Regions from separate parts of the Shewanella sp. VK101 genome, predicted to be linked through region 1. Evidence: riboswitches for the same ligand, from Rfam matches in the RefSeq annotation. Region 1 holds a riboswitch; the other holds the start of a gene.
The links. Region 1 has a riboswitch for cobalamin ahead of ACSHSR_RS17180 (TonB-dependent receptor). Riboswitches for the same ligand answer to the same signal wherever they lie in the genome.

Region 1 (15,774 bases):
AAACCGGTGAGCTGGATATAGTGCTGACCTCAGATCCTGTGCCCGGCCATGCCCTTGCCTATCAGCATCTGTTTGATTTTGAAGTGAGACTGGTGATGGCCAAAGATCACCCTCTGGCAGGCAACAGCTATATTTTGCCGCAACAACTGGCCAGGGAACCTATTATCAGTTATCCGGTACCGCTGGAAAGGCTGGATATTTTCCGTCACTTCCTCGAGCCGGCCGGAGTGGTGCCCGGCCCACAAAAACGCTGTGATCTCACCAATGTGTTGCTGCAACGCATCGCCTGTAAAGAAGGGGTTGCGGCCTTGCCCAACTGGTCACTGACCGAAGCCCAGGGCTTGAGCCTGACCTCGGTGAAACTGGGGCAGGAAGGCCTGAAACGGCCGCTGTTCGGTGCCTACCGCCGCGACAGCAGCAATAGAGTGCAGCTGCAAAGGCTGCTGGAATTGATTGCCAAAGAGGGATTACAGCGTCAAGACAGACACTGACTGAGCGGCTGCCACCGCGCCTGAAAGTCGGCGGCAGTCACAAAGCATCTAGAGAGGATTCAGCAGCAGACCGCGCTGGGACAATACCCTTCTCAGTACCAGTCCGGGTGAATTGAGATCCCGGGTCTGTCTCAGGTTATGGGCGACCATAAACTCGCTTTGCAGCTCATCATCCAACCCCAGAGATTCAAAAGCTTCCACCGTCAGCGTCTGCTGCTGGGTCTCTATCAGGGTCTTGATAATGCCCAGCGGGAAGCACTGCTCGGCTTCGGCGTTGAGATAGGCAAACGCCGTCAGGGCAATAATCTGACCAAAGACGCTGAACAGTGCCAAAGTCTGCACTTCATCCGCGTCTATCTGTACCCCTTGCATCTGATGCAAGCTGTCCACCGACTCGGTCGCCACAGACTCAGTCAGGCGCCAATAGCCAAGTACCAGTTTACGGTATGGCTGCGGCAATTCATCGAGCCGCTCTTTGAGATAAAAGCTAAAGGCATAACGGTAGATATTGACCTGTCCCAGACGCACCAATGCATCCTTGAGGCTGCGGTTTGGCTGAACGGAAGGAGAGAGCGCGTTATTGCTGCGCCACAGCAGATGAGCTGCCAGAGCGGGATCGGTCGCGACAATATCGATCACATTGCGAATATCGCCATCAGCAATAATGGCCTTCTTAAGCGGGATCAGGATGCCGCGGCGCCCTATCACCTGCTCTTCGTTGGCAATAATGGCACGCACTTGAGTAAAAACCTGCTGCTCAAGATCTGTCATGTGATTCTTTAAACCTGTTGTTATTTATTATGGAGGCACTATTGCCATTTATTATGGCAGAGAATTTACCCATAAAACGCCCACCAGGGTCAAGTTGAATCGATAATTAGCCCGGTTTTTGCCAAATAGAATCAAAAAGTAGCATCAAAAAGCGCCCGTCTCCTGTAGCCTGGTAAAGATGACTTGTGCCAAACGCGAATACCCCTGTTGATTGAGATGCACAGTATCGGACTTGAGCTCGTTTGAACGCAGCAGCTCAGACAGAGTCTGTTCCAGCAAGATGGCGCCGTGCTTGTCGGCCAGTTCGGCATATAAAGGCAGGGGGGACAGCAGCAGGCTCTTTTGCGGCACAGCCAGCAGCACTACCGGAATTTGCCGGGCTTTGGCCTCAAGTAACATGGCCTCAATGTTTTGCGCCAATTGCGCCTGGCTGCGGCTGCGGAGAATATCGTTACCGCCTTCGAGCAAAATAAGCAGATCCGGCTTGGTTTCATCCAGCAGTGCCGGCAAACGCTCAAGCCCGGCAGCAGATTGCTCACCGGAAATCCCGGCGTTGATCACCTCACAACGGCACAACTCAGCCAGACGACTGGGATAATCCTGCCCGGCCTTGGCACCAACGCCTTGGGTCAGGCTGTCACCGAAGGCCAGCAGTTTGCCATTACTGCCGATATATGCCAGCTTGGGCTCGGAGCAAGCCAGCAAAAGCAGCGACAACAGGGCTATGGCCACGCCTCTCAAACCATACCTAAAATCAGCTTTCATATTTCGACTCTTGCCTCCTTGTCGGTGAGTAGTTTCCAGCTAAAACAGATAGAAATACGGGCAGAAAAAAGCCGGGAAACCCCGGCTTTCTATGCTATCAGAAGCGATAGCTGACGCTGAATCTCAGCGCCCGGCCGCTACCCGAGTAATAACCATCGCCCCAGGTACTGAAATAACCTGAGCTGGCGTATTGCTTGTCAAACAGGTTGTCGACCCTCAGGCTGGCAAGCCAGGCATCTCGGCTGTAGTTGAGGGCGATATTCCCCAGCCAATAGCTGTCCAGCTTATCGTGCTGATTGCCATTGTCACCTTCCATATATCTGTCGCCCAGATACTGGCCCTCGACAAACAGCTGCCAGTGCTGGCCAAAGTCCACACTGGTGTAGACACGCCCGGAATGCTCGGCCACCCAGGAGAGAGATTTGCCTTTGTTGGCGCCTTCAGTAAATTCGGCATCGATATAGTTGTACTCAAGTCCCAACTGCAGCATTTCATTGAGCTGCCAGTCCCAGTCGAGGCTGGCGCCATAACGGCGGGAAGCATCGGCGTTGACGTTGGCGCCGGGGAAAGCGCCGCCGATAGGCATATCGGCACTGGGGTCAAAGACAATTTCATCTTCCAGCGACAGCCGGTACAGGTTCAGACGCAGACTCTGGTTGCTCAAGGTCCAATCCCAGCCGGCTTCAATGGAACGGCCGGTCTGCGGCTTGAGGCCGACGACTGTTGGCGGCGTATAAGCTTGCTCATCGACCTTGGCGAAACGGAAACTCTCATCACCGCGAAGATAGAATCTGTGGCCTTCCAGCGGCCGATAGTTGAGCCCCAACTCGAGCGCGTGAGCGTCTTCATCCAAATCTATGCCATTGGGGTAAATCTGACCGTCCTTGAGTTCATCCTTGACCTTGGCATAGCGTCCGCCCACCACATAGCTCAGGCTGTTGGTCAGCGGCACATTGGCCTGCAGATAGGTGCTGGTCATGGTTTGGGTGTTACTGCGCTGCATATAACTGAGATCGAACTCGGTTTCACCCCGTTGAATATCGGCACCTATGACTATGCTCAGTTCACCATTGCGGGTCTGATAACGCCCCAGTGCCTTGGGATTGAATTCCAACAGCGAGCGCTCGTTCCGACCTGGGCTGCCATAGCTGACACTGGACACCAAAGTATCACTGTAGTTGAGGTCCGCAGCCAGGGCCCAGTTGGCGTGCACCTGGCGCTGGAGATGAGCACGCCAGGCAGAAGTCATCTCATGGTTGTAATCACCCGGCGTCGATGTCGCCTGGCGTGGGTCGGCTTCAAACTGAGCCAGGGTCAGTGAGCCTGGAGTCTGGCGCTTGTTATCGTAGTAACTGCCTTCGACAAAGAAGTTGGTCAACTCTGAATCATATTGCAGACGCCCCAGCACAGAACCGGTTTCGTTGGCATTGTTTCTACGGTAGTTGTCGCTCTCGTTGTAAGCAGCAGCCAAATAGTAGCGCCAGTTTTCATTGATGGCGCCGGACAGATCCCCACGGCCTTCGTAGGTGTCAAAACTGCCACCGGAGAGGGTCAGGTTGCCACCGCTGGCACTGGGCGCCTTGGTGATAATATTGATCACTCCGCCGACTGCCTGATCACCATAGAGCACCCCGGCGCTGCCGGAAAGGATCTCTACCCTTTCAATCTGATTGACCGCAATGGCACTCAGGCTGGGGGCGGCAATATCGATATTGTTGAGTCGGCGACCATCTATCAGTATCAGGGTGTTATTCACCGCTTGGCTGGAAGAGAAACCGCGCATCGCCAGCACAGGCCCTGAGTTATTGTCCGATATTTGAATGCCACTGCGGCCACGCAGCAACTCGCTCAGATTACTGGCACCGCTTTGCTGAATATCGGCGGCATCTATGACCACCACATTGGCGGCAATATTGAGCGGCGTGTCATCCTGACGGCCAATGACCACCAGCTGTTCATCCACGGCCTGGGTTGTAGCACTCGCCATGACGGGAACCGAGGTAAATGCACCGCAGAGCAGCGCGAGATGATTTAGTTTGAAACCCATTTTCCTTTGACTCCTGAAAGGGAAACGGGGCAAGAGTGCCACGGCAGGGAGCGCCCCTTGGCTGCCGCATTTCGAGATCTGCCCACCGAAATCATCGAAATACCTCCAGGGCCGGTCTCCGGACTTTGGCTATGCGGTTGACCGCGCAAGACCCGGCTTTTATGACGCCACTTGGGCGCGCCTGTCTCTCACCATTTACCGTTGCGGGGGCAGTGCCGGATTTTCACCGGCTTCCCGATTATCCCCGGTCTTTCATTCCGGGGCACCACGAGAGGTTGACTGAAATACTGTGCTGTCATTCCCGGCCTGACCGAGAGCGGGCATTATAGACGTCTATATGGATGAATGTCTAATTTTGACGACGACTGACCGCCGCAGATTTACCCTGAAAACAAAAAGGGAGCCGAGGCTCCCTTTCCATTATCTTAACCCAGCTCTTTGGGGTTACTGCCAAAGCGGTTGTCACCCACTTCGCTGTCCTGGCAGTAGAAGACCAGCAACACTATCCAACCTATGATAGGGATAAATGCCAACAACTGCCACCAACCACTGCGGTCAGTGTCGTGCAGACGACGCGCGGCAACCGCAATAGAGGGCAACAACAGGCCCAAAGAATAAATCAGCCCCAGCACTGTGGTACCCAGCGCATAGTCAATAGCACTGACAACCAGGCTGAAAATGATATAGAACAGAGTGAACATCCAGTATTCTGTCCGACGGGCCCGACCGGTAAAGTCGGCGTATTTTTTGATGGCTCCGATGAAATGTTCCATGTTTTCTCCCAATAACAGATCCAAGATCCGATAACGCCGCACCAATTATTGAATGGCTTAAGGCGACCAAAGTTTCATCAGAGTTTCTTACTCCCTGAAACAGCAAACAATTTTAACATACCTGAATGAACTGCAAAGTGACAGAAAAGAGATTTACCTTCCATCCGCCACAAAATCAGAGATATCTCACCCTGTCAGTCGTCATTGGTTTACAAATATCGCCATATTCATAGCCATAAATAGCCATGAACAGCCAGCCGGCGCTTTTTCATCTTATCTGCTCAGCGTAAAACCACGGCTGGCGGCCAGCACCTGGATATCGGTTTCAATCTGTGCCAGCTGTGTCTGACGCTTTCGACCGATTGCCCCTGAGTTAAACTTGGATGCCAGGCTGCCAAGAATATAGCGCCAATGCAGCGCTTGTTTTTTACGCTGTTTACGGCTCAAAGGATTCAGTGGCCGCTGCGCTGCGAGCGCCTTGAGCAAGGCTGCAGCAGCGCTGAACCAAACATCGGGCAGCGATTCCAGGTTGTTAAAAAGCCATTCCAGGCAAACCAAGCGGCTCAATTCGGTGTGGGCAAATCCTTTGTTGCTCAAAGGCATTTGCCGTTCCAGCAACAAGGCGTTGAATTGCTTTTGAATTTCAGCACTCCAGGGTTTGCGTTGCAGCTTGGTCAGATGCTGGGAGAAGACCATCTTCGCCAGCTCATGCTCAGTAAACAGGCTACGAATGCCATCGAGCAGTGCCAGGGTAAACTCAGGGTAGCGGCGGCCGAGCGCCAATTGCAGTGAAAGTTCGAGGCCAGAGACGCCCTCGCCTTTACTTGGCGGCTCCCACTTGAGGCACACAGGGACAAACCAGGCAAGAAAACGCACCTGCCATTCAGGCCTGGTGGCGATATAGCCAAGGGCCTGCCGTCCCAAATAGCTACTGGCCGGACTGGCCCGGTTGGCTTCAAGCCGTGCCAGTAACTCGGCGGGGTTATCGGCCTCCAGTAACTGCTCAACTATTGGCGACAACCGCTCCCGAGCCCGAAGAAAGCGCAAACACAGGACCGTTTTACCCACAAACTTTCCGCCAATGGCCAGCGGCAATAGCGCGATTAGAATCCCCCACAGCTCGAGCCAGGTATTTTGCTGTTCTCGATAGTACTGGATATCGGTGCGCACTATGCCGGGCTCCTCAGGCAAATGCCAAAGGATCACGGCTTCACCGACGCTTCTCGAATCGCAAAGCAGGCCTGGGGGATCCCAGATCTGATACTCACTGCCGTTCGGCAACTGATAATACAGCAGACAATCCCACTCATAACGGCCAAAACCCCAGCGCCCAGGGGACACGTAGTGTTGCTCACGCCGGGCAATATAACCTTGGGTCTCGACGCCTCGTTCGAGCAGGATATTCACTTCATACCAGGATTGGACACTCTCTTTGACAAAATAGAGCCCTAGAGCCGAGAACAGCCCGCCGGCAAGCGCAAAAAGGCCGATAATTATCAGATCTTCCCAGATTGCCCGTATCTTTCCCACCGGGTCCCCTTTGATTCAATCTTTTAAGGCCGCGGATCGTAGCAGATTTCAGCAATCAGTTGAGGAACACTTCACAGTTTGCCATCCGGTTCTGCGCGCGCCAAAGAGTCATGCTATGCTCGGGCAAATTGCTAAAGGAGTAACAGCATGAAACGCCCTATCATTCTCGACTGCGATCCCGGCCATGATGATGCCATCGCCTTGATCCTGGCCCTGGCCAACCCTGAGCTGGATCTGCTGGCCGTGACCACCAGCGCCGGTAACCAAACCCAGGAAAAAACACTCAACAACGCCATGCGAGTGCTTACTCTGCTGGGCAGAACCGATATTCCTGTGGCCAGCGGCGCCCCCAAGCCATTGGCAAGAGAGCTGATCATTGCCGACAGTGTTCACGGTGAATCCGGGCTCGATGGCCCAGAACTGCCGGATCCCGCCTTTGAACCTCAGCCGATGATGGCCTGGGAACTGATGGCAGAGAAAATCCGCCAAAGCAGCCAGCCGGTGACTCTGGTGCCCACGGGCCCCTTGACCAATATCGCTATTTTCCTGAGCGCCTATCCCGAACTCAAGTCCCGTATCGAGCAGATAGTGCTGATGGGTGGCGCCGCCGGTGTCGGTAACTGGACCCCTGCCGCCGAATTCAACATTTTTGTTGATCCTGAAGCGGCCGACATGGTGTTCAAGTCAGGGATCCCCATCGTCATGGCCGGTCTGGACGTGACCCATGAGGCGCAGATCATGGAAGAGGATGTAGCCCGTTTCCGCGTGATTCCCAACAAGGTTGCCAAGTGTGTTGCCGATCTGCTGGAATTCTTTGTTATCTACCACAAGGATCCCAAGTGGGGCTTTGATGGCGCGCCGCTGCATGACCCCTGCACCATAGCCTGGCTGCTCAAGCCTGAGTTATTCATCGGCTTGGACTGCCATGTGGCCATCGAAACCCAGAGCGAGCTGACTGTAGGGATGACGGTTGTCGACCGCTATCACCTAACAGGCAAGCCCGCCAACGCCAAGGTGCTGATGCATCTGGATCGTGAAGGCTTTGTGGATCTGCTGGTTGAAAGCCTCTACGCCTATCAGGATTAATACATGAGTAGACTAGTGATAATCGGCAGTGCCAATGCCGATCATGTGATGGAATTCAGTCACTTGCCCGAGCCAGGGCAAACACTGATGAGCCGCAGCTACCGTTTGGAACACGGTGGCAAAGGCGCCAATCAGGCAGTTGCTGTAGCCAGACTGGTGCAGCCTGGCACCCGAGTGGACTTTATCTGCCATCTTGGGGACGACGCCATTGCCGATACCATGATCAAGAGTTGGTTGGACGATGGCATTCATCCTCAGGGCTTGAAGAAAGTGCCGGAAATGGCAACCGGCAGCGCAATGATTTTCATCGGCGATGGCGGTGAAAACTGTATTGGGGTGGCCGCCGGCGCCAACGCCAGCCTGGAGCCAGCCGATGTTCACTGTCATCAAGAGCTGTTCAAAGGCGCCAGTTACCTGCTGGCACAGCTGGAAACGCCGTTGGAATCGGTCAAAGCCGCGCTGCAACTGGCCAAGCAACAAGACACAGTGACTATTCTCAACCCGGCCCCCGCCAGCACGCTGGCTGACGATGTGCTGGCCTTGGTGGATATCATCACTCCCAACGAAACCGAGGCAGAAGCCCTTACCGGTATCAAGGTGGAAGATGAAGCCGGCGCAGCCAAAGCCGCAGCCGCTCTGCAAGCCAAAGGGGTTGGCGCCGTGGTGATCACCCTCGGCAGCCGCGGCGCCTATGTGCGTCACCCAGAGTTTGAGGGCCTGGTGCCTAGCTATCCGGTCAAGGTACTTGATACTGTGGCCGCAGGAGACACCTTCAACGGTGCCCTGATGGTGGCTTTAAGTGAAGGGCTGGCGATGGAACAAGCGGTGGATTTTGCCAATAAGGCCGCTTCCATAGCCGTGACCCGTCATGGCGCCCAGCGCGGAATTCCCTACCGCCGCGAGCTGTAATCACGCCTTTACCGCCACAAAAACGGGAGTCATAGACTCCCGTTTTTTATGCTGGCTGCCAGTCAAATTATTCGCCTGGATTGGCCTCTCTGTGGGCCTGAAGCTTGGTGGCAAACTCCTGCTGCAGCAGCTCCATCTTAGGCAGCAGCCCCTGGCTCAGTGATTGAGTCACCATCATGGATTCCTGCATCACGGCCGGCATCTTGGCGACCATGGAGCGCCCAGTATCACTGGCATAAAACGCCAGCATATCGGCAATTTCCTTGTCGCTGTAATGCTTGACATAAATATCGGTCAACGGCTGCTTCAGCTTGTCCCAGCCCAGCTCCTGCTTGAAGATCTGCGTACTCTTGCTGGCAAACTCTTCAAATAAAGGCTTTTCACTCTCCTTGATATTGAACTGTTGTTGCATGCCCAAAATCATCATTTCCATCTGGGTATAAGCCGTGTCCATCATGGAGTCCATCTGCATTTCCAGCAGTAACTGCTCCACCTGAGCCCGGCGAGCGCTGTCATCGGCCAACGCCAAAGGGCTGCTGAGCAATATGCCGCCCAGAACAAGAGATGACAAAAAACCAGGACCTTTCATGAGTGCCTCCGTGGCAAGTATTGATTCGGCTGTCAGTCTATCACAGCCCAAGCGACTGTCAGCTGCTCCAACCTCGGCTGACAGTTAAAATTCTGAGATTAATTCTCATTTAAGGGAAATGCCGTTATGATTGACCCAGGCGGGAGCCTGCGGGGCTCTCGTGCTGTCGAGAGAAATATCGACCCTAAAATCAGAAAAGGAATTGAAAATGAATAAGTTAACCAAGAGACTCGCGGGTATTGCCCTGTTGGGAGCCGGCGCCGTTATCAGCAGCACTGCCAGCGCCGACGAATGCAGCCTGACCATCACAGCCAACGATGCGATGCAATTTGATACCAAGGAATTAAGCGTTCCCGCCAGTTGCAAGACGGTAGAACTGACATTGACTCATTCCGGCACCCTGCCAGTGACAGCCATGGGCCATAACTGGGTTCTGAGCAAGAGCGCCGACATGCAGGGCATTGCTACTGATGGTATGGCAGCCGGCGCCGATGCCGCCTATGTCAAAGCCGGTGACGAGCGGGTGATTGCCCACACTCCTCTGGTTGGTGGCGGCGAATCTGTCAGCATCAGCTTCAGCACCGAAGGCATGACACCGGAAGAAAGCTACAACTTCTTCTGCTCCTTCCCCGGCCACTGGGCCGTGATGCAAGGCAGCTTCAGCATCAAAGGCTAAGCCTGCGCGCTTTGGGCCCGAATGAGGGCCCAAAGAAACATCTCCATTCCTCCTTCGCAAGACCCAATAGCCGCCTTTTCGCCAAATGAGTCCGGGAACCCGGTGACGACTTGCCTGTCTTGGCCTTATGGATGAAATCACCTATCAATATCGGCTTGCTTTCCAGCCATGCTTTGACCCATCACCTGCGGTGAGCTTTCGCATAGGCAGCCCTGCGACTAGGACAAATGTTGCGAAGCGACAAGTTCATTAGCACGAACCAGGGATGGTGAGCTGGCCGTTAATTGCTCACTTGCCACTAAACAGGATTATGGTTACTTGTCGACTTTCTGCGGATGACAGACAAAGCGCCGCTGGGTAGAGTAGGAATCAAGGCTTGAGCCTGTTTCGGCCAGGCACTATTTGAAGGAGAGAGCTTATGTTGGGCGAAAACCATGCGCTGATCCTGGAGTTTCCGGAGCACAAACAGAAAATCCATCAACTCAAGGAAAACGATCCTCACTTTCGCGAGCTGGCAGCCGAGTATCACGACCTCGACCATGAGATCCGTGGATTGGAAGAAAACTGTGTCCCCACGGCAGAAGAACGTTTCAACCAGTTGAAACTGCGCCGCGCCGAACTCAAGTCCTGGCTCTATCAGCAGTTACTGCGCTGATAACCCCAAATACAGAGGCCCTTGCAGCTTAAACCGCAGGGGCCCATGATCAAATCCTGATTAGCTCGATTCCGAGCCGGATCTTAAAGCCTATCCAGATGCAGGGCGTTGGCAAACTCCTGCAATTCACTGGCTTTAACCCCTTCCCCCGAGAGAGTGAACATGGCATTGCCATTGACTATCACAGTCAGCTCTGCCTCACCGGATTCAGTATTCAGCATGGCGTTATGCCCCTGAACCTTGACCAGCTTGCCGCCGCTCATGGCTATCATAGATGGATTGGTCAGCATGGCCATAACAGACTGCAATAGGGGGGAGTCGAGCACCAGCTCTATCTCCAGTTGCGCACTGTCTTCTTTGTAGTAGTGGCGGCTGGCATTTATGCCCCCGCCCAACATCATGCCACCTGTATCGCTTGAAGGGTCATCGGCTTGCCAACCCGGCAATGGCTCGGGAAATACCCCTACGACTTCTCCGGCCCGCTGCTGCCGGATAAGGGTTGAGGCATAATCCAGTTGTGAACTGGCCTGGCTCAATTCACCCTTGCGGTAATGTTGTAACCCGGCCTCAATGGCTTCGGCTACGGCAGGCTCTTCGGCAGCCTGCAGCGGCGCTGCCAATGCCAATGAGGCAACAAGTAATAGATTTGAAGGTTTCATTATCTTTCCCTGATAAAAAAGTCCGCGAATAGCATAGCCGCAAGCTGAGTTCTACGCCAGCTATCCGTTACCTGGCTCTTGCTGTAGCTCGGCGGCAAGCTTCCGAAGCAGTGTAACATCTGGCTCAAACGTCAGTACCTGTTCAGCTCTGGCCAGCGCCAGCTCGGAGTGTTTGCGACACACCTCGCTAAACTCTGCCCGGTTGGACAAGGCTTGAAAGGCTTTTTGCAGCCGAATGTGAATCTCCACCAGCGCCGCGCCATCCCGGGCTATCGGCATAAAGAAGTCATCGAACAGTTCTTCAAGACGTATCGGCAGCATCCAAACTCTGGGATAGGGAATAGCCTCCGGCGCCGGCAGATTCTGCTCATCGGTCACCTGCCATTTGGCTATCAATCTGACTCCGCGACCAATCACATCTATCGCTGTGCCAGGATCATTCACCGCCGCCGACAAGGCCCTCGATGCCACTTCGGCCAATACCGACAACCCAAAGCGAGGGTCCTGATCGAAAGAACGTTCATTGGCCACGGTAAAAGCCTTGTGCAGTGGCTGCAACTGAGCGTCATCGACACCGCCATCCTCGGCCTGAAAACTCAGCCACAGCAGTGGCCGTCCCTGATGGACAAAGGCACCTGGCAATGACGTGATATAGGCTTCGGCGCCGTAATCTTCGGCCCATTGATTGATGCTGCCGAGATCCACATGCTGCACATAGCCTGTGTCGGCCGGATAGAGAGCTAAAGCCCCTTTGGGAATATCCTCCTCTGATGCCAGGCGCCGCCCGTCCAGCCAGGGATGCTCACAGCGCCGCTGGATAGCCGCTCCGGCCGCCTTTTCAATCCTGTCTGTGGTTTCCCCTACCCGGCCTAGCTTGGACAAATGATTGATCCACACCAGAATGGTGGCCACTATCAATACCACCACGGCCACAGTCACCAGAAACAGTACCACCCGCCCCTCTTCGCCATAGACACCGGTACTGAGGGCGATAATGCCCACTATGCTGAAAACAAAGGAGCCGACAAAGGTAGCCAGCGCCTGCTGGGCAGTGGAGTCTTCCATCAACAGCTTGGTAGCTCTGGGGGAAATATTGCTGGTGGCTGCGCCATAGGCGGAAATCATCACACTCAGGGAAAAGGTGGTCACGGCCAACATGCTGGAGGCGAGGATATTGAGCAGCTTGTCCACCGCATCCGCACCTATCATGCCCGACAGCGAAGGGGGAATAACTCCCTGCACCACTATCGCCAGCAATGCGGTAACCACCGCCAGAATCGCAAACAGCACAGTGCGCATCCAGAGTTTTCGGCTCAATTGCAACAGCCGCCAGCCCCATTTACTCAGCATAATCCCACTCCTTTGATGACTCTCTCCCTGGCCAGAATAGCAGCCTTTTGTTCTTTGGACAGGCAGATCAAGCTGTTAGACTTGGGAAGGCGCCAACAAGTCCTATAGTGCAAGCCAGAGCGTCACCAGGACCTATTAGCACCTTCCCTTAAGCTTCTACCCTGCGGCCAGGATAATAATGAAAGTCGATCTCAACCTGCTTCCGGTATTGGAAGTCCTGCTGGAAGAACAAAGCGTTACCGGCGCGGCCAGGCGGTTGCACCTGAGTCAATCGGCCGTCAGCAAGCAGCTTAATCGCCTGCGGGAGTTGTTCAATGACCCGCTGTTTGAACGCAGCGCCTTCGGCCTCAAGCCCACTCCCAGAGCGCTGGCTCTGGGGCCAGAGCTGCAGCAATGGCTCAGGTTGGCCGAGCGGCTGACGCTACCGGACGAGTTTGACCCCACCGCCAGTGAACGTCAGTTTCGTATGCACTTGGTGGAAACCGCCTACTCCCTCACTCTGCCGCATTTTATGCCTTCCTTGCTGCGCCAGGCTCCCGGGCTGGATATCAACTGCAAGACCTGGTACCCGGGCACCATGGAGCAGCTACTGCGCTGCGAGCTGGACTTTGCCATAGGCTGCCGCGAGTGGGATCCGCGCTCGCTGATGCATATCAACAGCCTGCCGGATGAACTCGAGTATCTGGAGCTGACCCGCGACAAGCCCATCTGCCTGCTGCCGCCGGATCATCCTGCGTTCGAGGGCGACTGGAACCTGGAGCGTTTTCTCAGCTTCGAGCATCTGCAGGTAGCCTTTGGCGGAATCGAACATTGGTTGCTGGACGATGTGTTGGCGCTGAAGCACAAGACCCGGCGGATCCGCGCCAATATCACCGACTTTCCCACTGCGCTGGAGTTGTGTCGCCACAGCGAGTTAATCCTCTGCGCGCCGGCCAAATATGCGGCCCAGGCGCTGCAACATGTTGAGTTGGCGACGCTGGAAGTGCCGATAGATCTGGTGCCCGGTGCGTACGTGTTGTTGTGGCACAAGCACTTCAATCAAGACCCTGCCCACAAATGGCTGAGGCAGATGATTGCCGACACAGTAATCCCGGCCAATCAGCAATGAGGCGTCGCCAGAATTCGCCTTATACAACAACGCTCTGGTTTACAAGTCAATACAGTAACGGTTCAATTAAGCGCCTGAATACTTGAGCGCATCAATCAGTAATCTAAAGGCGGCCGAGTGCTGACGCCCACTCGGAAAATAGAGGTGATAACCGGCAAACCGCGGGCACCAATCTTCCAACACCGGGAGCAGTTCACCGGCCGCTATCGCCGGTGCCAACGCATCCTCAGGTTGAAAACAGAGCCCGGCACCGGCAATGGCCGCCTTGGTCACCAAATCCGGTTCATTGCAGATAAGCTGCCCGCTTACCCGCACATTCAGCTCGCGGCCCTCTTTGGCAAACTCCCACACATATAAGCCGCCCGAAGTGGGAAGACGCAGATTAATGCAGTTATGCCCGGTCAAGTCCTGGGGGATGGTCGGCTTTGCATGGCGGGAAAAGTAATCCGGCGAACCCGCCACCAGCATACGCAGATCCGGGCTGATACGCACGGCAACCATGTCTTTGGCCACCTGCTCGCCCAATCGTACCCCGGCATCAAAACCTTGAGCGGCCAAATCAAGCAGCTGTTGATCCACAGAAACCTCGATTTGCAGCTGTGGATGCTGCGCCAGTAAGCGATTAACCACCGGCAGCAATATCGACTCGGCGGCAAACTTGGTGGCGGTAAGCCGAATGTGGCCGCTGATCTCCTGCCTGAAACTGTTGAGTCGCTCCAACTGCTCGGCTATCTGACCAAAGGCAGGCCTTAGGGTCTGCAGCAACTGCTGCCCAGCCTCAGTGGCAGCCACGCTGCGGGTGGTTCGATTCAACAGTTGTACATTGAGGCGCTGCTCCAGGCGCCTTATGGTATGGCTGACAGAGGATTGTGATGTCCCCAACCTGGCCGCGGCGCGAGTAAAGCTGCCCTCTTCAACTACCGCCTGAAACACCCATAAATCCCCCAGCTCTTCCCGTCTCATATATGAATCTCAAATATAAAGCCAATACTGACATATCATTTAAATTACATAATCTGCGCGACTAAGATCGAATGCAAGTCCTCATCTACACAGGAACAGATCATGAAAATCATCAAAAATGCCGCCAGCCAATCCCTTCAGGGCCCGGAAGCCACCTTCTCCGGTCGGGTAAGAATCGATAATCACTTTGAACCCGGCAGCCCATCGCGTATCGGTGCCGCACTGGTCACCTTCGAGCCTGGTGCCCGCACCGCCTGGCATGCCCACGGCGCCGGGCAACTCTTGTATGTCACGGAGGGAAGGGGTTGGATCCAAAAAGCCGGTGAGTCGAAAAAAATGATTGAAGCCGGTGATACCGTATGGATTGCAGCCAACGAAAAACACTGGCACGGGGCCAGCCAAGACAGGGCCATGAGCCATGTGGCCGTAGCCGAAGCATCGGAGACAGCACCGGCTGCCATCTGGATGGAAAAAGTCACTGACGATGAATATCAGGCTTGATGCCGATCAGCCCAGAGCGGTTTTCGACCCGGTTGAAGCGATATCCGGACAATGGCGCTCACCTGAATAATACCCTTCACACGGGTAATAGGCTTGATATAGGGTGCAGCCAAGGCAGGTGCCGGCGCTTCAGTTGAGGCGCTCGGCATTGTCCAGCATTTTCACCGGCAATTGGTTATCCAGCAAAAAATAGTAGAGTTGCAAATCGGCTATCAGTGACGGCTCGGATAGCTCAAAGTCCTGATAGGTGCGATCCTTGAAACGAAACCTCAGTTGGTGTTCAAAGCGCTTGCTCTGGCAGTAAAGTACCTGTTCTATCTGGGCTATCTCTATGGTGACCCCAAGCAAGACTAACTTACCTTCAACCAGTTTGACCTCCAATGCGCCTTTGCTTCTGGCTGTTAAATAGTCCATCAGCAGCGACAACAGGACGCACACGGCGATATAGGCCAACTGATGCTCAAAAGGCTCATTGGCGAGATACACCAGATAGTAGGCGAACATAGCGCCCACCAAAGTACGAACAACAAAGCTTTGCAACAGCCTGAAGTCCGGCCGTTTGTTTTCCCTGACAAGTTCTTTCATGGATTCCCTTCTAAACGTTTCCAGCCAACAGCCGAGCGGCAATGATAGAGATATTTTGCATTAAGAACAAATCATTACCAAAATGCGCAGCACCGAAACTCAGGGAAGCACAAGAAAACTGCAAGGCATAAAATCATGCCAGGCGATGGCTTTATGGCGCAAATTGGAAGAGGCCAATCAGGAGGTTTGCCGGGGAGGCTCTCCTTCCCCGGCGCGGGTTTAACGCTAACTGGATGGAATATAGAGCATGTTAATTAGGGCCGCCGCTATGGTGGTAGCCGGATCTTTGCCATCCACCGCCGGTGCCAGGTTGGTC
Region 2 (15,774 bases), 250 kb from region 1:
CGCTGAACATAAAGGAGATGGCGACCCCGGAGAGCAACATTCTCTCTATCTGGTTGCCGATATTCCTGCCCGCGAGCAGCAGTACCATGAGCACGGCCAAACCGGCACCGATAAAGGCTCCCAGCGGCAGCGATATCCCGGAGATGGCCGAACTCAGGCCAAGGCCGGTCGCCAGGGCGACCGAGACCACCGCGCCGAAGCTGGCGCCCGAGCTGATACCGAACAGGTAAGGATCGGCCAGCGGGTTGCGGGTCACCGCCTGCAATACATAACCCGACAATGCCAGACCGCTGCCGGCGATAAAGGCCAGCAAGATACGCGGCAGGCGCAGATCCCAGACGATACGCTCGCTGATAGCGGACGGCTCCCCCACGCCCAGCAGGTGTTTGCCAATCACTCTTGCCACATCGAAGAGACTGATATCGGCGGCGCCAAAACCGGCGGCGGCCAAGGGTGTCAACGCAGTGCCGAGCAGCAACAGCAGCCAGCACCAGTAAAGTCTGGGCAAGGGTTTGAGAAACCAGCCAATAAGCGAGCGCCCCGGTGCGACCATGGAAGTATTCATGCGCCACCTCCCACCGAGCCTGGGCGCCGGTCAGTTTCCTTGTGGGCAACACAGGTTTCGGCCGAGGCAGGCCCTGCCATAGGCTCGACTATCGCAGCGCCGTGAACCTTGCCACTAGCGAGAGCCGCCGAGCTTACAGCCTTGCCGTGACCAGGCTCTGGCGACTGATAGCCATAAAAGTAGTGGATCAGCGGCCTTCCCAACTGCGGATGCGTCCCCACCTGGCAGCAGACACCGAAGACACCGGCAATTCTGTCTTCGGTCAATACGCTCTGGGGCGAGCCGTGGGCAATACGGCGGCCGTTATCCAACAGCAAGAGTTCGTCACACAGGGCCGAGGCCAGATTGAGATCGTGAATCGAGGCGATCACCGTGACCCCCAGGCTGCGCACCAGCTCGAGGATCTGGATCTGATAGCGGATATCCAGATGATTGGTGGGCTCGTCCAGGATCAAAAGCTTGGGGCGCTGCACTATGGCGCGGGCAATCAAGGCCCTTTGCTTCTCACCGCCGGAAAGCTGCGCGAAAGGCTCTGCGGCCTTGTGCTGCAACCCGACCTGCGCCAATGCCGCCTGCACCTGGGCCTTGTCGGCCGCCGATGGCATATCAAACAACCCCTTGTGGGGAGTCAGTCCCATGGCCACTAATTGAGTCAGATCCAGTGCCAGTTGGGCCGGGGTATCCTGCAGCACCACGGCCACCTCTTTGGCGAAAGCTTTGGCTGACAAACTATTGATATCCTGCCCAAACAGCTGGATCTGACCGCTGTCCGGGCGGATATAACGATAGAGGCAGCGCAGCAGGCTCGACTTACCGGCACCATTGGGGCCTATGAGCCCGAGCATCTTGCCACTTGGCAGCTCAAAACCCACATCGGCCAATACGATGTGACCACCGGGAAGCCAGCTAAGCTGTTGCACCTTGAGTGCCAGGCTCATAACCGCCTCCCGACATTGAGCCTGTGACCAGCAGAAGGCTCAGGCTGCAGTGGAAGAATCATCTATTCGCTCCCCCGGTTTACCCGCCCGGGTTTCTGGTTTGGTTTATCAGCCTGGGCAGGTCTCCTGACTCGTCGCCAACGGCGACTCACAGTTGCGGGCACAGTCCGGGCTTTCCCGGTTCCCTGGGTTGGTTCACCTGCAAAGGTGCCAACACCCTGGCTGCTGCCGCACTTGGCGGCTATTTGGGGTTATTATCCCGGTTTTATCGTCCGGCACAATTGCCTGGCGCAATAGCGCAGCACTATTGCGGCCAGTGGAGCTTGCTGAAACACTGCCATTCCTGGTCACTTTCACCGCTGGCATCACCGCTGGCATCACGGCTGGCATAGAGGGTTATTCTGACCCAGGCCGCATAAGGTAGTTCCAAGGCGTTGAACACTGCCGCAGGCGGCATTTGCCCTGGCAGCAAAATCTCGGCCAGCAGCAACCGGATAACTCCGCTGTGAGTCAGGATCAGCGCTGCATCGGCACTTGCTGAGGAACCAGAGCCTTTTGAACCAGAGCCTTCGGAAGAATTAGCCTCTCTAGCAAGCCAGCGCTGCACCATAGTCTGCCAGCCATCCAACACCCGGCTACGAAAGGCTGGCAGCGATTCCCCGCCCGGCGGAGTATTGGCCACAGGGTCACGCCAGAAGGCTTCGGCCGCCTCGCTATGCTGCTGATAGACACTCGCCACCTTCATGCCGTCCCAGTCACCGAAGTCCAGCTCCCAGAGCCAGTCATGCTGCTGCAGTGGCGCCGGGAAATAGTCAGGCATATCGGCCTTGAGCTCGGCGGCAAAGGCCTGGCAACGCTGGGCCGGAGAACTCAGCAGCACCAAGCTTTGGGGCGCACTCGGCAACTGCTCCAGCTCACTACTGATAGCCCGCCAGCTACGCCACATCTGCGCTTTGCCCTCATCGCTCAGGGCCACATCACTGCGGCCGCGGATAATCTCACCGCCTTCACATTCGCCGTGCCGCAGCAGATAGATATTCAGTTGCCTATGTTCAGCCACACACTTCTCCCGTCAGAGTCCGGTGGTTACCGGGCCAATTTAACCTTGCCGCAGGCCGCCGGAATCCGTATATTATGGACGTCTATACGTATAAATGTCCAAAATAACTTTCCGCGCCCACACACGCCTTTGGCTATCATGCCAGATAGTGTCCCGGGCGTCAGGTCGGCAGAGATGATGTCGCGGATGCCAAGCGCCGCGAATGTAAAACAGCAATAAGACAGGTATGAAAGGTAACCCTATGGCGACTTCCCAGCACTCCCAAAGCCAGACAGAGCTCAAGCTCAAACAGACCCTCGAAGAGCGGATCCTGATTTTAGATGGCGCCATGGGCACCATGATCCAGGACTACAAGCTGGAAGAAGCCGATTACCGCGGCGAGCGCTTCAAAGATTGGCATTGCGATGTCAAAGGCAACAATGATCTGCTGGTACTGACCCAGAGCGAGATCATCAAGACCATTCACAGGGAATACCTGCTGGCCGGTGCCGACATCATAGAAACCAACACCTTCAACGCCACCACCATTGCCATGGCCGACTACGAGATGCAGAGCCTGGCGGCGGAGATCAATTACCAAGGCGCCAGAATCGCCCGCGAAGTGGCCGATGAGGTGGCCGCCGCCAGCGGTATTCCCCGCTATGTGGCCGGGGTGCTCGGCCCCACCAACCGCACCTGCTCCATCAGCCCGGATGTGAATGACCCCGGCTTTCGCAACATACATTTCGACGATCTTGTATTGGCCTACAGCGAATCTACCGAGGCGCTGATCGCCGGTGGCGCCGACATCATCCTGGTGGAAACCATCTTCGATACTCTAAATGCCAAGGCGGCGTTGTTTGCCATCGAAAATGTGTTCGAGAAACTGGACCAAAGGTTGCCGGTGATGATTTCCGGCACCATTACCGATGCCTCGGGCCGCACCCTGACAGGGCAAACCACAGAGGCCTTTTACCATTCTCTCAGACATATCAAGCCGCTGAGCATAGGCCTCAACTGCGCCTTGGGCCCGAAAGAACTGCGGCCCTATGTCGAGGAGCTTTCCCGTATCAGCGAGTGCTTTGTCTCGGCGCACCCCAATGCCGGTCTGCCCAATGAATTCGGCGGCTATGACGAGACTCCGGCGGAGATGGCAAGCGTGATAGGCCCCTGGGCCGAAGAGGGGCTGCTCAATATTGTCGGCGGCTGCTGTGGCACCACGCCTGCGCATATCAAGGCGATTTCTGAAGCCGTTAGCCTTCACGCACCAAGGCCGCTGCCTGAGCTGCCGGTGGCATGTCGCCTCTCCGGACTGGAACCCCTGACCATAGATGCAAGCAGCCTGTTTGTGAATGTGGGCGAGCGCACCAATGTCACCGGCTCGGCCCGGTTTCTCAAGTTAATCAAAGAAGGCCAGTACGAAACCGCGCTGGAGGTGGCCCGTGACCAGGTAGAAAACGGCGCCCAGATCATAGATATCAACATGGATGAGGGCATGCTCGACGGGGTCGAGATGATGCAGAAATTCCTCAACCTTATCGCCTCAGAGCCGGATATCAGCAAGGTGCCTGTGATGATCGACTCCTCCAAGTGGGAGGTGATTGAGGCCGGGCTCAAATGCATTCAGGGCAAGGGAATAGTCAACTCCATCTCCCTCAAAGAGGGCGAGGCCAAGTTTATTGAACAGGCCAAACTGGTGAAGCGCTACGGCGCCGCCGCCATCATCATGGCCTTCGATGAACAGGGCCAAGCCGACACACGGGAGCGCAAAACCGAAATCTGTACCCGCGCCTACCGGGTGCTGGTGGATAAGGTGGGCTTCCCGCCGGAAGATATTATCTTCGACCCCAATATCTTCGCCATCGCCACCGGCATAGAGGAGCACGATAACTATGCGGTGGACTTTATCGGCGCCATTGAAGATATCAAGGCCAACCTGCCCCATGCGATGATTTCCGGCGGGGTGTCCAACGTTTCTTTCTCTTTCCGCGGCAACAACCCGGTGCGGGAAGCCATTCATGCCGTGTTCCTCTATCACGCCATCAAGGCGGGTATGGATATGGGCATAGTCAACGCCGGTCAGTTGGCCATCTATGACGATATCGACCCTGAGCTGAAGCAGAAGGTAGAGGCCGTGGTGCTCAACCTGCCCTGCCCGGTTGCCGACTCCAGTAACACAGAGCAGCTGCTCGAGGTCGCCGAGAAGTATCGCGGTGGCCCGGGCGGCGCAGGCAAGAAAGAAGATCTCGAATGGCGCAAGTTGCCGGTCAACAAGCGCCTGGAACACGCGCTGGTGAAAGGGATCACCGAATACATAGACGCCGACACAGAAGAAGCGCGCCTGCAGGCCAAGCGGCCGCTGGATGTGATTGAAGGCCCGCTGATGGACGGCATGAACGTGGTGGGCGATCTCTTTGGCGCCGGTAAGATGTTTCTGCCGCAAGTGGTCAAGTCCGCGCGGGTGATGAAAAAGGCGGTCGCCTATCTCAACCCCTATATCGAAGCCGAAAAAGTCGAAGGCCAGAGCAACGGCAAGGTGCTGATGGTTACGGTCAAGGGCGATGTTCACGACATAGGCAAGAACATAGTCGGGGTGGTGCTGGCCTGTAACGGCTATGAAGTGATAGATCTCGGTGTCATGGTGCCGGTGGAGAAAATCATCGAAGTCGCCAAAGCCGAGAAGGTCGACATCATAGGCATGTCCGGGCTCATTACCCCGAGCCTGGATGAGATGGTGCACAATGTTAAAACCTTCGAGCGCGAAGGTCTGACCCTGCCGGCGATTATCGGTGGTGCCACCTGCTCCAAGATCCATACCGCAGTGAAGATAGCGCCTCATTATCCCCACGGCGCCATCTATATTGCCGATGCCTCGCGCGCCGTGCCCATGGTCAGCAAGCTCATCAACAATGAAACCCGCCAGGCCACCATAGACGAAACCTATCGCGAATATGAAATGATGCGCCAAAAGCGCCTGTCGCAGACCAAGCGCAAGCAGATTGTGCCCTTGCAGGTAGCACGGGATAACCGCTGCAGCCACGACTGGGCCAACTACCAAGCAGTGAAGCCCAACACCCCGGGGATCCAGGTGTTTGACGACTATCCGCTGGAGGACTTGCTCATGCGCATCGACTGGACGCCATTTTTCCGCGCCTGGGAGTTGCACGGTCATTTCCCGCAAATACTGGATGATGAAGTCGTTGGTACTGAGGCGCGTAAAGTCTATGCCGACGGCAAGGCGATGCTGGAGCAAATCATCCAAGAGAAGTGGCTCACCGCCAAGGGCGTTATCGGCCTCTTTCCCGCCAACAGCGTCAACTTCGATGATATCGAGATCTACACAGATGACTCACGCAGCCAAGTGTTGCTGACCACCCATCATCTACGGATGCAGCTGGAGCGGGTGGGCAACCACAACTTCTGTCTCTCTGACTTTGTTGCTCCCAAAGAGAGCGGCGTGGCCGACTATATGGGGGGATTTGCGGTCACCGCCGGCCATGGCATCGATGCCCATATTGCCCGTTTCGAAGCGGCCCACGATGACTACAGCGCCATCATGCTCAAGTGTCTGGCCGACCGCCTGGCCGAAGCCTTCGCCGAGCGGATGCACGAGCGGGTGCGGAAGGAATTCTGGGGTTATGCCAGCGAAGAAAACCTGGATAACGAGGCGCTTATTCGTGAAAAGTACAAGGGCATACGCCCGGCTCCCGGCTACCCTGCCTGCCCGGACCACACGGAAAAAGGCCTGCTTTGGCAGCTTCTTAAGCCAGACGAGTGTATCGACCTCAAGATTACCGAGAGCTTTGCCATGTACCCCACGGCGGCGGTCAGCGGCTGGTACTTTGCGCACCCGCAATCACGCTATTTTGGGGTAAGCAACATAGGCCGAGATCAGGTGGAAGACTACGCCCACCGCAAAGGGATGACAGTGGCCGAAGCCGAAAAATGGCTGGCCCCCGTATTGGATTATGATCCTGAGTAAAAGAGGCTCTTAAGCGAACAACTGAGCTGTTCAGGGGCTCTCGCCTATTCGGGTGAGGGTCCCTGAATTCAAGACCGTTCCACATTTTTGATAACAGCCATACTCATCAAACACTTACTGTATCTCTCCTTCGCCCGTAAGCTGGTGCTTTTTGCAAGAACCTGAAACTGGGATTACTTTTAATGAGGTTGTCTCCATCACTTCATTGAAAAGGAATTCACTATGCGAACAGTGCATTTGGCCGCGGCCTTGCTTTGCCTATCTGGATGTACCAGTACACTCACCACAACGGTCATTAAAAGTAATGACGATCCCGGTGCAACATCGGCCAAGCAAGGTTTGGTTTACCATTTGCCGGCTTCATCGCAAACAGTAACGCTGACTCATAAATTGGTCTTTTGTCGTGTGGTCAATGATACCCTGGAGTTTGATTTCAACACTACCGCAACAGTCAAACAAACAGGGCATCCTGATCTAACCAAAGTATTCGTGATTAACCCTTCAGAGTTACATGCTTTCTCCAAAGCCTGGGGCATGAACGTGGTGATGCATCCCAATGGTTTGCTTAAATCCTTTTCCACCCATGCTGACGACAAATCCATAGAGTTGGGCATGGCGGCGATAAAAACCGTAGCCAACATTGCCGCCATTTCACAGGGAATTCCTATATCGATTGGTTCAGCTTCTCTCCCTCCAAGCGATAAAAACAATCAGGGGCAAGGCGTTACGCCTCCCAAAGCAGCTTGTATTCCAAAACTTTTGCATCAACCCTTGGTATCCGTGGTTATCGATAACCTGAAAGCTACAGTGACAAATAAACAAGGAGAGCTGAAGAAAAAACAGAAGCTCCTGGCCGCAAAAAAAGGGAATACCTCTGCAGAAGAAGCTGCGGTACTCAGCGCACAGAAAGCCGTATCCATGGCGACTCTTGAACTCGATACATTCCAGAAAGAAATCTCAGTGCAACGCGAATACACCATAGATACAGTATCAATCCCCCAAAATCAGCCTTATCTATTGCCTCTTGTTAGTGATGATTTCTTGCCTTGGGTAATATCCCGGGATACCGAGTTAAGAAATGACGTGGCGATAACTATGGCCAATAGATACCTATTTGGACTATCACTTGAAAAACTGGCTGATGTCGGATTAGCGAAAGAGAGCACCTTAAAAGCGGAAGAGGATTATCCGGGGTTGTATTACACAACGTTCGGAACCCGCAAACTACTATTAGTGCGACAAGACACTGCTAAGAAACAAAATAACCTGACGATGGTATTCAGCGGTTTTATTAATGCGCCTGAATTCGGCCACGTAGGCATTTTGCCCTACCAAAACCATATTGGAGAAAGTAACTCTTTTACGGCCGTATTCGACGCCAATGGTGCACTGACTTCAGTCGATTACGGAACTGAACGCCCTGCCTCAGAAAAAGTGGAGTCTGCCCTCTACGAGGTCACTGATTTTTATAGCGATTACGCCAATAATCGACAAACTATCCGCGATGCAGACAAGCTGGAGAGCCAGACATTGACCATCCACGCATTATCGATAGCCAATAGCACTTATCCGAACCTGACCGTTGATCAGTTAACCGCACGTGCCAGCATAGTCCAATCACTGCTCATCAAGCTTGGTGACACGGAGCAGAGTCGGGCGGCAATAACCTCTCTGTCGATGAACATAGACAATGACAATCTGATTCGATTAGCTGAGGCGTTATAAGCTGCCAAAGGTACTCGTCGGCTATCGAGTGGAACTGCTTAATATTTGCAATATAGGCAATTGGTTAGCCACCAATTGCCACTATGACTAGGGCTGATGTAATCGATATCCTGCTTCATTTTCTTTCACTAGTAAGGAAATACCTATTCGGGTCTGTTTCTTCTGTTAAAATCAGCGCAAATTGAATGTTTCAAACCAATGAGGAGCTTATGAATCCTATTATTGCCCTGCTGAAAGAGCACAATATCAGCGATGAACAAATAAACAGCCTGTTCCAGAGCCTGACCGAAAATCCCCTGATGGCCATGGGCACTCTGGGGCAGTTGGGATTGCCACCGGAAAAGCTGCAGGGGTTGATGATGCAAGTGATGCAGAACCCGGCACTGATCAAAGAGGCCGTCGAAGAACTGGGACTGGATTTCTCCAAGGTTGAAGCCGCCAAAGCCCAAATGAACAAGTCTGTTTAATCCTGTGCGCCCTCAAGGCCTGACTCATTTGGCTTTGAGGGCCAATTTCATGTTCTGTCATTCATCAGGTATTAGGCTGACAAATTGGCTGTGCCATCAGCTCAGTTCGCTGCAACGCTTAGGAAGGTGCGAATAGGTCCTCGTGGCACTCTGGCTTACACAGCAATTGGCGCTCAAGGCATCTGACTGAAGGCATGCCGGGGCATGTTGAAGTCGGATAACGCAGAGAGCCGGTTGCTGTGAAAGCCCCAAAGGGCGTGGCTTACAGACCTGTCTGCTGTGTTGTGCTTCTTGCAAAGGACTAGGGCCATTTGCTGCGAACCACGCCTTGCATCCAGGCCTGTAAGCCGACGCAGAGCACACATGGGACTTGTTCGCACCTTCCATTTTTGACAGTTCTCTGAAGCAATACCCGTATCAAGCGCCCGGCAATTTCTGCAATAACTTTGATGCCCGTCCGGATTGGCCGCTGTCACTCGTGCCGGCGTATTACCAAAATCAGCGGGATAGGGATGAAATATATGTTCCTCACCATGAGTCGTTGAACAGTTGGGACACGACTTAAACTTCCGACCGCTTCCCGGCTCCTGCTTACGTAACATCCCATTATTCAAACGCCCACCACAAAAGTTACAGTTCATCAGCACTCTCCATGTTATTAACTGATATTCAGCATGGCAAACAGCTCACGCTGAGCAAGAGATAACCAAAGGTGTGTTGAAAGCCAATCTATTCCCTCTTGTCTCTCCGCCATCGCCCTCACCTAACACAAGATTGAGACAAACCGTGTGCGTTTAACAAAAACGCTACATCATTTGCCGTGCCTCCCATTGAGTCGGCGTGCTTAAGTAGGTGCTCGGTCAATATTCGGCCAAGGAAGTATGGGTCGATGATCGAAAGCTGAATTTATCCCAATCATACAGGAGGTATTACAGTGACAAGATCCCAGTGGTTCCAGCGTCTATCGGCGCTATGTCTCGTCTCAGCCAGTTTGCTGCTGACACCGGCAGCCGTGGCCCAAAAACATCTCAAACAAAATCTCAGTCAATTGACCAGTCAGGCGTCCAGCATAGTCTCGGGCCAAGTGGTGTCTGTGACCGATGGCTTTGATGAGCGCAAACGCCCCTATACCCAGATCACCATTCGGGTAGGTATGGATGCCAAGAACAAACATAAGGCAGGCAGCGAATATACCTTCCGCCAGTTTGGTTTGCTCAAGCCCCGTTCCATGGGTAACGGCAAAGTCTACCTGGGCGTATCCCCCGAAGGCTTCGCCCGCTGGTCGGTTGGCGAGCAGGTAGTGGCCTTTATGAATCCGGATCTCGGTGCCGGCCTGACTTCTACCGTAGGGCTGGAACAAGGCAAATTCATTGTGCAAAACGGCAAAGTCAGCAATCAACTGGGCAACATAGGCCTGTTTGATGGCATGAACACCCAGTCGCTCAGCCCTGAAGAGCAGAGCCTTATCACCACGGCCGGCGCTGTGGATGCCGCCGCATTTATGTCTCTGGTTGGCAAACTGGTACAGGAGGCCAAATAATGAAGCTTTCAAGAATTGCCACGGCCTTGCTGTTGGGCTCAGTCTCCTCTGCCGCGCTGGCCGGTGGCCCGCTGTATATTCACGAACCCACAATGCAGCCCTATAAGTGGGATACTTCCAAGGGGGCGATTCCCGTCTATACCGACGGCGGCCCTGTGATTAAAAACAAGGATGGGGTTGACGTACAAACCTTCACCATTCTGGAAAAGGGGCAGGTGTTCAATCTCGACATCACACTGCCGGACGGCACTGTTATCCCGGCAGGTACTGTGTTGGACCGGGATTACACCTTCCTCAGCATAGCTCAGGCCAATGCCATTACCGCCAAGGCCGTGGGCGAATGGTCTGCGGTGGAAACCTCCACCTTTGAAATGTCGGTTCAAGGCACCATTGAACAGCAAATCGGCATCAAGGACGTCAATCAAACCAATGTCGATCAGATCTATTCCGCCGTAAACGGCTATGGTTTCTGGGTCAACTATGACACCGACGGCCAGATCCTGGAACAGTATTTCGGCGTACCACGCAGCAAGGTACTGGGGATAGCCTTCCCCGAGTGGGCCGATGAAGAAACCGGTGAAATCCTCGAGGCCACTGCCTTGATGAACGGCTGGTACGTGGGTATAGATGACACAGAAGGCGAAATGATTGCCGGGGTATTTACCCATGAATTCGGCCACGCCCTCAACATGTCGCACTCCCAGGCCAATGGTCATCTCAGCTATATGTCGGCCTCTTACAGCCCGCAATATGACGGGGTACCGGGCTGCGCCATCACCAATCAATACACCAGCGCCAGCCAGATAGCGCCGGACACTATTGAAACCATGTTCCCCTTCATCAATGTGTTAGGAGTTCAGGGTGCCGAGCAATCAACGGTCAATGTGCGCGACGATATAGTCAACCTGTCCGACCTCTATCCAACGGCGGAATATCGTTCAGGCTACGGCTCGATTTCCGGCACCTTGTACACCAAGGAAGGAGTGGACTATTCGGGTATGAACATGGTGGCCCGCAACCTGGATAACCCTCTGTACGATGTGGTCACTCAACAGTCCGGCAACCTGACTCAAGGGCTTGTAGGCCCGGATGGCAAGTTCACCATCAATGGTCTGACACCCGGCGGTCGCTATGTACTCTATATGGAGACTATCAAGGCGGGAGGCTATCCAACCCGACAAACCGCCCTCTTGTCAGAGGCCGAATACTGGAACAGCAATGAAAGCAGCAATCCGGCCAGCGATAGAGCCTGTGATTTCACTCCTATCATTGCCGAAGCCGGGGTGACCAAACAGGCCGATATCTATTTCAACGGCTATAGCGATGGCATCCAATATACCCCACTGGTAAGCGCCTTTGTGCTGGATCATGCCAAGAACGGCAAACGTGCCATGGGGATAACCGGCACTACGCCTTTCCTCTATGACAGCACCAAGAAAGCCCTGTTCGAGCTGCACCCGGCCGGTAATGCCGTGGTTGCCGGACACGCCACCATGAACAAAAACGCCACCAAGGCCGGTGTCATGGCGGACTTCAGTGGCAACGGCATCAGCAATGCCGCCATCTGGGATCTGCGCAGCGACAAACTAACCTCGCTTGGGGATCTCAACGGTAACAGCTGCGGTGGCTCGGGGCAGTCAGGCACCAACTCCAGCTATGTCTGGGATATGGATGATAGTGGCAATACAGTTGTCGGCACCGCCTATCTGGATACTGACGGTAACGGCGCCTGCCAGAGTGCATTCAAGGACGAGATAGTACCCTTTATCTGGACCAAGAAGGCCGGTATGCAGCAACTGCCTTACCAATTTGCCGAAAAGGTTCAGTGGCTGCGTGCCGATAGGATAGCCGGCAACGGCAGTACTATTACCGGCACTTATGATGGCACCAGTCAGGTTGCCTGGGTCGATGGCCGCTTCCACGACACCTCGGCTGAGTTTGGCGCCCAGGACTCCTCGGTGATCTCCAACGACGGCAGCACAGTTGGCTTTGGCACCCGCACCGGAGTCACCCTGTGGCATACGGACTCGGGCCAACAGGAGCACATAGGTAGCCTGCGCTGGTGTGAGCAGGTACCTTTCAATCACTTCTTCCTGGGTAATCTGTGTGCCGAAGGTTGGGATCACGACAGCATCAGCGCCGAGTTTGGCGTACCGCGTATGCTGCTGCTTGATGCCAGCGACGATCTGTCGATGATTACTGCTCGCTCCGGCAGCCTGTTTACCGGTTTCAGTGGTGGTATCTACCTGGAAGGTTTGGGCTGGATGAGCACCAGGGAGTTCTTCGCCAAGCAGGGCGTTACCGAAGCCAAGGCGCTGACCATAGATAACCCATTTGCCATCAGTGCCAACGGCTCTGAAATGATGGGTGGTATCGCAGGAGCTGTCTTGTCTATCGATGTCGATCTGAACAAAGCCTTTGTCTGCCGGGAAGGCCAGGATGTTCAGCTCAGCTTCCCGAAACAGGTGGTTGCTGCCGTTAAAGGCGGAGCCGAGTTTGGTCGCTGTGCCCACCTGAACGATTGATGCAAAGTTGAAGTAAACAACTGCCAACGGGAGCCTCAGGGCTCCCGTTTTTTGTCCGCCTGAAACCTTCCATCATGCGGTTGTTCTCAAGCCAGGCAGCCACTTTCCAACCGAAGAAATTGGTGCATCTGATTCCTTAGGCTTTCATGAATTACTGGCTCTGCTATAATTTGTGCCCGAAATTTTCAGGCATTTCCAGACGAGCGGTAAGCCATGTCCACTACAGGTGTTGAACTCTTTAATCCCGGCCAACAGGCACAAGCCCCTGATGCCGCCCCCAGCCAAGCGGTGCAACTGGCCGACAACAAGCTGGAGTTGATGGCTCCGGCCAAGAATGCCGATTTCGGTATTGAGGCCATTCGCCACGGGGCGGATGCCGTCTACATTGGCGGCCCGGCGTTCGGTGCCCGCCATACTGCCGGCAACAGTGTCGAGGACATTGCCCGCCTGTGTGAGTTTGCCCATAGATATCACGCTCAGGTATTTGTCACCTTCAATACCATATTGCTGGACGATGAACTGGAAGAGGCCAAGCGCCTGATCTGGGCCGTGTACGAGGCAGGTGCCGATGCCATTATTGTGCAGGACCTGGGGCTGCTTGAGCTGGACTTGCCACCGATTGCACTGCACGCCAGCACTCAGATGGACAACAGGGTTCCTGCCAAAGTCGCCTTCCTCGAGCATGTGGGCTTTTCTCAGGTGGTGTTGGCGCGGGAGCTGAGTCTGAGCCAAATTCGCGCCGTGGCCGCCGAGACCAAGATGCGACTGGAGTTCTTTATCCATGGTGCCCTGTGTGTGGCCTACAGTGGCCAATGCTATATCAGTGAAGCCTACACAGACCGCAGTGCCAACCGCGGCGAATGCTCACAGCAATGCCGGATGCCGGGTAATCTCAAGACCCGCCAGGGCGACATCATTGCCAGCAACGACCATATGCTGTCGCTGAAGGACAACAATCAGACAGATAACCTCGAAGCGCTGATCGATGCCGGGATCCGCTCCTTCAAGATAGAGGGCCGACTCAAGGACCTCAGCTACGTCAAGAATGTTACCGCTCACTACCGCCAGCAACTGGATGCCATCATGGCGCGTCGACCCGAGTTTGAACCCTCGTCCCACGGCCGCTGCCGCTACAGCTTCACCCCGGATCCGGACAAGAGCTTTAACCGCGGCAAGACGGACTACTTTGTCAATGAGCGCAAGGCAGACATCGGCGACTTCCGCACCCCGAAATACTTGGGAGTAGAAGTAGGTAAAGTCAGCAAGATAGGCAAAGACTTCATCCAGGTCGACTCGAATGCCGAGTTCCACAACGGTGATGGCCTGGGCTTCTTCGCCGCCAACTATCAAAAGGCCAGGTTGTCGGATGACAAGCTGACAGGTTTTCGGGTCAACCGCGCCGAGGGTAACACCCTGTATCTGAAAAACATGCCGAAAGATCTCTATGTCGGTGCCACCTTGTATCGCAACAAAGATCAGGCCTTTGAAGCCCTGCTGGCCAAAGAATCTGCCGAGCGAACCCTGTTGCTGGACTTCAGCCTCAGCAATACCCAGACAGGTCTGGCGCTAACCGCTGCCGACCGTCATGGTCATCAGGCGACAGTGACCGCTGACTTCGAAAAACAGCAGGCCAAGGATATTGGCCGCAACCGTGAATCACTCGGCAAGCATCTCGCCAAGCTGGGCAATACAGATTTTCGTCTCGGACAAGTGGATTTGGGCGATGCCGAAGCCGTTTTTGTACCGGCATCCATCATCAATGGCCTGCGCCGTGATGCCATTGCTGCACTGGACGAAGCGCGCATTCAGGGGTATCAAAGACCCACACCCTGGGTACGGGACGACAGTGCCCGCTTCCCGCAGCGCAGCCTGACCTATCTAGGCAATGTTGCCAACCAAAAGGCCAAGGACTTCTATACCCGTCACGGGGTGGTGTCCATCCGTGATGCCTATGAAGTGCGGCCGGTAAAAGGCGATGCGCCTTTGATGATCACCAAGCACTGCATACGTTACAGCTACAACATGTGCCCCAAAGAAGTGCCGGGGATCAAGGCCGAGCCGCTGGAAATGGAGCTGGGTGGCAAGCAGTTCAAGCTGGTGTTCGACTGCCATAAATGTGAAATGCTGTTGGTAGGGTAAGGAGAAGAACATGGGATTTTTGAACGCCTTGATGGGCAACGCCAGTGAAGTGGATCTGGATAAACTCAACGAAGAACTGGCGCCGATTATGGCCGACAGCGAACAGTTGCAGCTGGCCTATAAACTGGTTCGCGACATGTTTGTCTTCACCAACAAGCGCCTGATCTTGATAGATAAACAAGGCATGACCGGCAAGAAAGTAAGTTATCACTCCATCCCCTACAAGGCGATAGTACACTTTGAAGTGGAAACCGCCGGGCGCTTCGATATGGATGCCGAGCTCAAGCTGTGGATCTCAGGCCAGGCAGAGCCCCTGGTCAAAGAGCTCAAGCGCGGCACTGATGTGGTGGGTATTCAAAAGACCATAGCCAAATTCACGCTCTGAGGTTAAAAAAGTCTAAGATCCGCTATTTGACAGGGAAAGCGCTTCTTCAATGCCGGTCTGCACCACAAACTCCTCATCGTGACTGACCAGAATAAAAGCGCCAGGGTATGCTGCCAGCGCCGCGGCCAGACGCGCTTTTGATTCAATATCCAAATGATTGTCAGGCTCATCCAGCAGCAGTAAGGGATTGCCCCGCTGATGACTGACATAAAGCATGGCCAGCTTCATCTTTTCACCGCCGCTGAGACAAGCCACAGTGCGGTGCACCTGCTCGGCGCGAAAGCCTATCTGGGCCAGCAGAGTGCGGCGCTGACTGTCATCCATCAGGCTGGGATTCACCTGGTTATGATCAATCGGGCTGCTATCAACTTGAGCACAGCGCTGCAGGGTTTCCAGCAATGTCCACTCTGGCTTGAGTAAGCTGAAATGCTGATCCAGATAGACACTGTGGCCATTGAGTTGCACTTGC

Region 2: another riboswitch for cobalamin. It lies ahead of ACSHSR_RS18175 (ABC transporter ATP-binding protein); the one in region 1 lies ahead of ACSHSR_RS17180 (TonB-dependent receptor).

What each region holds. Positions count from the first base shown of each region.
Region 1 covers NZ_CM151402.1:3,832,946-3,848,719, forward strand. The annotation lists gene ACSHSR_RS17165 (LysR family transcriptional regulator) at 1-491, shown strand, start outside; gene ACSHSR_RS17170 (HDOD domain-containing protein) at 540-1,262, opposite strand; gene ACSHSR_RS17175 (GDSL-type esterase/lipase family protein) at 1,407-2,027, opposite strand; gene ACSHSR_RS17180 (TonB-dependent receptor) at 2,125-4,074, opposite strand; cobalamin riboswitch at 4,167-4,359, opposite strand; gene ACSHSR_RS17185 (DUF805 domain-containing protein) at 4,500-4,847, opposite strand; gene ACSHSR_RS17190 (DUF3592 domain-containing protein) at 5,121-6,377, opposite strand; gene rihA (pyrimidine-specific ribonucleoside hydrolase RihA) at 6,525-7,463, shown strand; gene rbsK (ribokinase) at 7,467-8,372, shown strand; gene ACSHSR_RS17205 (DUF2059 domain-containing protein) at 8,440-8,961, opposite strand; gene azu (azurin) at 9,170-9,637, shown strand; gene ACSHSR_RS17215 (HP1242/YdcH family protein) at 10,056-10,292, shown strand; gene ACSHSR_RS17220 (hypothetical protein) at 10,376-10,951, opposite strand; gene ACSHSR_RS17225 (DUF2254 domain-containing protein) at 11,012-12,301, opposite strand; gene ACSHSR_RS17230 (LysR family transcriptional regulator) at 12,474-13,409, shown strand; gene ACSHSR_RS17235 (LysR family transcriptional regulator) at 13,476-14,372, opposite strand; gene ACSHSR_RS17240 ((R)-mandelonitrile lyase) at 14,475-14,873, shown strand; gene ACSHSR_RS17245 (hypothetical protein) at 15,003-15,458, opposite strand; gene ACSHSR_RS17250 (serine hydrolase domain-containing protein) at 15,684-15,774, opposite strand, start outside.
Region 2 covers NZ_CM151402.1:4,084,743-4,100,516, forward strand. The annotation lists gene ACSHSR_RS18170 (FecCD family ABC transporter permease) at 1-565, opposite strand, end outside; gene ACSHSR_RS18175 (ABC transporter ATP-binding protein) at 562-1,503, opposite strand; cobalamin riboswitch at 1,603-1,739, opposite strand; gene ACSHSR_RS18180 (histidine phosphatase family protein) at 1,808-2,563, opposite strand; gene metH (methionine synthase) at 2,805-6,524, shown strand; gene ACSHSR_RS18190 (hypothetical protein) at 6,747-8,249, shown strand; gene ACSHSR_RS18195 (DUF2999 family protein) at 8,459-8,716, shown strand; gene ACSHSR_RS18200 (hypothetical protein) at 9,651-10,256, shown strand; gene ACSHSR_RS18205 (zinc metalloprotease) at 10,256-12,781, shown strand; gene ACSHSR_RS18210 (peptidase U32 family protein) at 12,995-14,920, shown strand; gene ACSHSR_RS18215 (PH domain-containing protein) at 14,931-15,305, shown strand; gene ACSHSR_RS18220 (ATP-binding cassette domain-containing protein) at 15,318-15,774, opposite strand, start outside.